Regions from separate parts of the Micromonospora sp. NPDC050417 genome, predicted to be linked through region 1. Evidence: riboswitches for the same ligand, from Rfam matches in the RefSeq annotation. Region 1 holds a riboswitch; the other holds the start of a gene.

What was found. A riboswitch is a leader RNA that binds a small molecule or an ion and turns the genes downstream of it on or off. The one in region 1 is predicted to bind thiamine pyrophosphate.
Region 2: linked by a shared signal. The riboswitch ahead of thiE (thiamine phosphate synthase) and the one ahead of ACIBF5_RS26165 (ECF transporter S component) in region 1 are both predicted to bind thiamine pyrophosphate.

What each region holds. Positions count from the first base shown of each region.
Region 1 is NZ_JBITIH010000023.1:31,459-34,864, forward strand. Features, by position in the region: gene ACIBF5_RS26160 (ABC transporter ATP-binding protein) at 1-1,253, opposite strand, end outside; gene ACIBF5_RS26165 (ECF transporter S component) at 1,265-1,849, opposite strand; TPP riboswitch at 1,928-2,034, opposite strand; gene ACIBF5_RS26170 (permease) at 2,224-3,264, shown strand; gene ACIBF5_RS26175 (TIGR03943 family putative permease subunit) at 3,290-3,406, shown strand, end outside.
Region 2 is NZ_JBITIH010000003.1:141,512-144,917, reverse strand. Features, by position in the region: gene ACIBF5_RS05795 (ThuA domain-containing protein) at 1-1,391, opposite strand, end outside; TPP riboswitch at 1,780-1,889, shown strand; gene thiE (thiamine phosphate synthase) at 1,884-2,528, shown strand; gene thiO (glycine oxidase ThiO) at 2,522-3,406, shown strand, end outside.

The DNA of each region.
Region 1 (3,406 bases):
ACGAGCAGTCGGGGTGCGGTGGCCAGGGCGGTCGCCACGCTCAGCCGCCGGGCCTCACCACCGGAGAGGGTGTACGGGTTCGCGCCGGCGAGCAGGTCCAACCGGAGCCGGGTCAGCAGCTCCTCCACCGTGGCTCGTACGGCGGTCTCCGGCTGGCCGGTCCGGCGCGGGCCGAGCGCCAGTTCGTCGTAGACCGTGCGACTGAGGAACTGGTGTTCCGGGTCCTGGAAGACCGAGCCGATCCGGCGGGTGAGCGCGCTGGCCCGCCAGCGGTGCGCGGGGGTGCCGGCGTCCGGGCCGGCCAGGGCGGCGCTCGCGGTCAGTCGACCGGTGCCGGGCTTGAGCAGCCCGCCGAGGTGCAGTGCCATCGTGGTCTTGCCGGCCCCGTTCGGCCCGAGTACGGCGACCGCCTCACCCGCCCGTACGGTCAGATCGGTCGGGGCCAGCCGGGGTGGCAGGCCGAGCCGGTCGGCGGTGAGCAGCACGTCGCCAGCGGCGGTGGTCGACCCTCGGGCGGGCACCGACCGGCCCGGCACCCAGACCCCGGCCTCGGCGAGCGTGTCGCCGTGGGCGGCGAAGACGTCGGCGGGACTGCCGTCGGCCCGGACACCGCCGCCCGGTTCCAGCACCACCACCCGGTCGACCAGCGGCAACGCCTCGGCGACCCGGTGTTCGACCAGGATCAGGGTGGTGTCCCGGCCGACCGCCGCGCCGATGGCGTCCCGGATCAGGACCGCCCCGGCCGGGTCGAGGTTGGCGGTGGGTTCGTCGAGCAGGAGCAGACCGGGGCGGAGCGCGAGTACGCCGGCCAGCGCCAGGCGTTGCTGCTCGCCCCCGGAGAGGGCGGCGGTGGAGCGGTCCCGACCGTAGGGGAAACCGACCCGGTGCAGGGCCTGCTCCACCCGGGGCCAGATCTCGCCGGCCGGCACCCCCCGGTTCTCCAGCCCGAACGCGACGTCGTCGCCGGCCCGTGCCATGACGAGCTGGCTCTCCGGGTCCTGGAAGAGGATGCCGACGCGGTCCCGGGCGGTACGCGGATCGACCCCGTCGACCTCGATGCGTCCCTGTTGCTCACCGGAGTCTTCGGCGAGCAGCCCGGCGAGCGCGGCGAGCAGGGTGCTCTTGCCCGCCCCGGAGGGCCCGAGCAGCAGCACCCGCTCCCCGGCCTCGATCCGCAGGTCCAGTCCGCGTACCGCCCAGCGTTTCCGCCCGGCGTGCCGCCAGCCGAACCCGCGTAACTCGACTCTGCTCACGTGTGGAGTGCTCAGACGGTGGCGCGTTCGCGGCCGGCGGGGAAGCGGTCCAGCACCCCGGTCTGGGCCAGCGCCCGGGTGAGGGCGACGCTGCCGAGCCCGGCTACGACCAGGGAACTGACGGTGGTGATGGCCAGGTAGGGAAGGCGGAAGCTGTCCCAGGCGGTGTCCGGGTACCAGACGAAGACGTCGTAGAGGGCGGCGGCGAGCCCGGCCAGGGCACCGGCGAGCAGCGCCACGGGGAGGCGGTAGGTGCGGTAGGCGAACGCGGCGAAGGCCAGTTCCGCTGCCAGCGCCTCGACCGGTCCCTGGATCACCAGGGTCCAGCCCCAACTGGTGCCGAGCGCGACCGAGACCAGCGCGGCCAGGGTGAGGGTGTAGAGGGCCGCGCCGGGCTTGCGGATGACCAGCGCGCCGAGTACGGCCGGGACCAGCCACACGCCGTACAGGAATGCCCGCCCGGGTAGCGGGATCGCGTCGGCCGGACCGTTCCAGAGCAGGCCCCAGGCCCAGAAGATGACACCGAACGCCACGCTGAGCGTGGACGCGATGACGATGTCGAGTGTCCGCCAGCGGTTGGGGGTCGAGCCCTGCATGGTGGTGCCTCCCAGTCCTCGAAATGAACCAGGAGAAGTCGCACGCCTCGGCCCGGCGGCTCGCCGGACTCCGGCGCGGCCGGAGCATGACCGAACTCCCTGCGCTGGCATTACCCAGATCAGGTTCGAGGGTCTGCGGATGTCATCCCGCACTCTCAGCGCTGTGCGCTCCCCTGTCGGATGTGAAGTTGTTTCGGCGACGCTAGCACCGACCACTGGCGAGGCACAGGGTCCGATCGATCGAGTGTGGTGGTGGACACCGGGGATCGGGTTAAGGTGAGCTGCCCCCGCAACCAGGCCGAGCGAGGAGAGCCGAGACCGCCGTGACCGCCCCCGACCGAGCGACCGAGCGTCGCGCCAGGCCGGGCGACGGGATCGACTGGACGATCCCGCCCGCCGCCGACACCACTGACAGTCACCCCACAGATCCGGCCGGCGACGGCCCCGGCCGGCGTCGTCTCTTCGGCGACCGGATCGGCTCGGTCGAGGTGCTCGCCGCGCTCCTCGTCCTGCTCGTCGTCTTCCGGGGACCGGTCGCCAACGCGATCTCCAGCCCCCGGTTGCAGACCTGGACCACGGTCTTCGTCTCCGTGATGGTGCAGGCGGTCCCGTTCCTCGTTTTCGGGGTCGTCCTCAGCGCGGTGATCGCGGTCTTCGTACCCCGTTCCTTCTGGGCGAAGGCGTTGCCGAAACATCCGGCGCTGGCCGTACCGGTGGCGAGCTGCGCCGGCGTCATCCTGCCGGGCTGCGAGTGCGGGGCGGTGCCGATCGCCGGATCACTGATCCGCCGGGGTGTCACCCCCGCCGCCGCGCTGGCGTTCCTGCTCGCCGCCCCGGCGATCAACCCGATCGTGCTCACCGCCACCGCGGTCGCGTTTCCGGCCAACCCGGAGATGGTGGTCGGCCGGGGCGTCGCCAGCCTGATCGTGGCGATGGTGATGGGTTGGCTCTGGCTGCGGCTCGGCCGGGCCGACTGGATCCGGCTGCCACACCGCCCCGACCTCGACGGACTGTCGAAGAGCCGGGCGTTCTGGTCGGCCGTACGGCACGACGTGGTGCACGCCGGTGGCTTCCTGGTCCTCGGCGCCATGGCCGCAGCCTGCATCAACGTGCTGGTGCCGGAGCGCTGGTTGCAGACCCTCGCCGACAACCCGATCCTGTCGGTCCTGGCGTTGGCGGTGCTCGCCGTACTCCTGTCGATCTGTTCGGAGGCGGACGCGTTCGTGGCCGCGTCGCTCTCCCAGTTCTCGCTCACCGCCCGGTTGGCGTTCCTGGTCGTCGGGCCGATGGTCGACCTCAAACTGATTTCGATGCAGGCCGGAGTGTTCGGGCGCCGGTTCGCGTTCCGGTTCGCCCCGGCGACGTTCGCGCTCGCCATCCTGGTGGCGGTCGGAGTGGGAGCGGTGGTCTTCTGATGAACCGACAGGCGGTGGTGCGGTCATGAACCGACAGGCTCAGGCGGTCGTGTTGCTGCTGCTCGGCGGGGCGGTGCTCAGGGCCAGCTTCACCGAGATGTACCTGCGGTACGTCAAGGAGGGGCTGCGGCCGTTCCTGATC
Region 2 (3,406 bases), on a different contig from region 1:
TTGCCCGCCGGCACGGTGTAGGTGCCGTCGTTCTCCGGGTGGATCCGGAGCACCTTTCCGCGCAGGTCGTTGGTGTTGCCCGAGGAACGCTGCGCGTCGAAGTCCTGCCGACCCGGCCGCTCGTCGATCGGGGTGAAGGAGTCCGACTCGAACGGGTTGGTGTTGTCACCGAGCGCCAGGTACAGGTTCCCCTGGCTGTCGAAGGTGATGCTGCCGCCCGCGTGGCAGCAGGTGTTGCGCTGCGTCGGGACCTGGAGCACGACCTTCTCGGTGGCCGGGTCGATGGTGTCGCCCTCGACCGTGAACCGGGAGAGGTAGTTACGGGCCGCCCCACCGGCGGGGGCGTAGTAGACGTACACCCACTTGTTGGTGGCGAAGCCCGGGTCGAGCTGGATGCCGAGCAGGCCGTCCTCGTTGCCGGTGAAGACCGGCAGGGTGACCGCGGTGACGGTGGTGCCGGTGTTCGGCTTGATGATCTGGATCCGGCCGTCGCGCTCGACGTAGAAGACCCGCCCGTCGGGGGCGATGTCCAGCTCCATCGGGTTGTTGGTGTTGCTGTCCAGCGACACCTTCTCGAAGCTGCTGGTCTTCGAGGCGCTGCAGTCGGCGTCCACGACACCCGCGGCGGTCTCGATGCCGCCGAGCAGGTGGGTGAGGAACTGCGGTTCCGCGTACGACTCGTTGGTGTGGCCGCCGCCGGTGTACCAGGAACGGCCACCGTCGTACTCCTGGCACCAGGCGGTCGGGTGGTCGGCGCCCATCGCGCCGGTGCCCGGGGTGTAGCTCCGCTCGTCCAGGCTGGCCAGCACGTGCACGTTGGCACGCGGGTTGGTCCGGAAGTTGTACCACTCGTCGAAGCGGGACCACTTGTCCGGCAGTCCGGCGGTGGAGGGGTGGGCCGGGTCCTCGACCTTGACCGTGGCCTGCTGGTTCGCCGGGTGCGCGTTGAAGTACGCGCCGACGAGCCCGCCGTACCACGGCCAGTTGTACTCGGTGTCGGAGGCGGCGTGGATGCCGACGTACCCGCCACCGGCCTTGACGTAGCGCTCGAACGACGCCTGCTGAGTGTCGTCGAGCACATCACCGGTGGTGGAGAGCCAGATCACGGCCTTGTAGTTGGCGAGATTGGCGTCGTTGAACGCGGTCGCGTCCTCGGTAGCGTCGACGGTGAATCCGTTCGCCGCGCCGAGTTGCTGGATGGCCGCGATGCCGGAGGGAATGGAGCCGTGCCGGAACCCGGCGGTCTTGGAGAAGACCAGTACCGAGTACGGATCGGCCGCGGCGGCTGCCGGTGCGGCCTGAGCCGCGGTTGGCGCTGCTACGAGTGCGGTCGCCGTCGAGGTGACGGCGACCGCGAGACTCAGCAGCGCGTGGCTGAGGACGCCGCGCATCGCGCGGCGCGGGCGAGGTCTTGACACGAAGGATCTCCTTCGTCCGATGAGGACAACGGGGGATCCCCGGCCGGCTCGCCGAAGACCGGTTCGGGGGTGTGGGTTTCGCCGGGTTGGCCCGCCGTGGCCGCACCGCCAAAATTTGTCTTGTCGCTGAACAAATTAATGCTGGTCAGCGCGGGGCGGGCAATACGGCAACAAGCCAAATCGGGTAACGGTTGGGTAACCGAGGTGGATCTTCCGGATAGGACAGACAAAACCGCAGCCCTTTTGTTCGTTGGCTGAGGGTCACGCGGGGGTGGCGGCGAGTGTGACCGCTCGCCCCCACGGGGCCCCTGTGACGCGCGACCCTCTTGGCGGATCCGGTCCGCCGTCGTAGTGTGGTCGGCAAGTAACCCACGGGAGTCCGGTGAACCGGGCTGAGAGGGGGGCTGGAAGCCCCCGACCGTCGAACCTGATCCGGGTAATGCCGGCGCAGGGAGGAGCGTTGCCGTGCCCTCACTGGGACGACTGCATCTCATCACCGACACCCGTACCGGGCGTGATCCCATCGCCACGGTACGTGCCGCACTGGCCGTCGCCGGGCCCGAACTCGTGGTCCAGGTACGCGTCGAGGACGACGCCACCGACCGCGAGGCGTACGAGCTCGCCCGGCGGATCGTCGAACTCTGCACCCCGGCCGGCGCGACCTGCCTGGTCAACGACCGGCTGCACGTGGCGCTCGCGGTGCACGCCGCCGGAGGGCACGTCGGGGCACTGGACCTGCCGGTCACAGCCGCCCGGCGGGTGCTCGGGCCGGACGCGCTGCTCGGTGCCACCGCCCGGGTTCCCGCCACCGCCCTCGACGCGGTCGCCGACGGCGCCAGCTACCTCGGTGTCGGACCCTGTTACGCCACCACCACCAAGGACGGGCTGCCGGAACCGATCGGACCGGCAGGTGTCGGACGGGTCGCCACGGCGGTGGGCGTACCGGTCATCGCGATCGGCGGGGTGACCGCCGAGCGGGTGCCGGCGCTGCTCGCCGCCGGGGCGTACGGGGTGGCCGTGGTCGGTGCCGTCTCCGGTGCCGCCGACCCTTCCCGGGCCACCACCGAACTGCTCACCGCGCTCGGTCGCACCGGAGCCCCGACATGTTAGGAAGGGCCCCCTATACAACGGAATCCGATAACAAGGGGCCCTTCCTTACCGCCCGGCGGGCGGATGTGGCGGTGGTGGGGGGTGGGCCGATCGGGTTGGCCGTGGCGTGGCGGGCGGCGTCGCGGGGGATGCGGGTGCTGCTGCACGACCCCGACCCCGGCAGCGGTGCCGCCGGGGTGGCGGCCGGCATGCTCGCCCCGGTCGCCGAGGCATCCTTCGGCGAGGAGGAGCTGACCCGGCTGCTGCTCGATTCCGCCGCCCGCTGGCCCGACTTCGCCACCGAGGTCGCCGCCGCCGCAGGACTCGCCGACAGCGCCGAACTGGGTTACCGCACCGAGGGCACGCTGGTGGTCGGCCGGACCGCCGACGACCTCGCCGAGGCGCGTCGGCTCTGGTCGTACCAGCAGGGGCTCGGGTTGCCGATCACCGCGCTGAACGCCACTGAACTACACGACCGGGAACCGTTGCTCGCACCTCGCGTACGCGGCGGCGCACACGCCCCCGACGACCACCAGGTCGATCCTCGGCGGCTGGTCACCGCCCTGCGTACGGCGGCCGAGACCGCCGGGGTGGTGTTCGTGCCGTCGACCGTTCGCGGGCTCGACGAACTCGACGCCGGCACGGTCGTCGTCGCCGCCGGCTGTGGTGCGGCCGAGCTGACCGGGCTGCCGATCCGGCCGGTGAAGGGGCAGATCCTCCGGCTTCGCGCCCCCGGCGGGGAGGCGCCCGGCTTCCGGCACGTGATCCGGGGATACGCCGACGGCCGCTCGGTCTACCTGGTGCCCCGGCACGACGGCGAGGTGGTCGTCGGCGCGACCGTCGAGGAGCGCGGCGACACCACGGTCACCGCCGGTGGCGTACGCGACCTGCTCCACGCG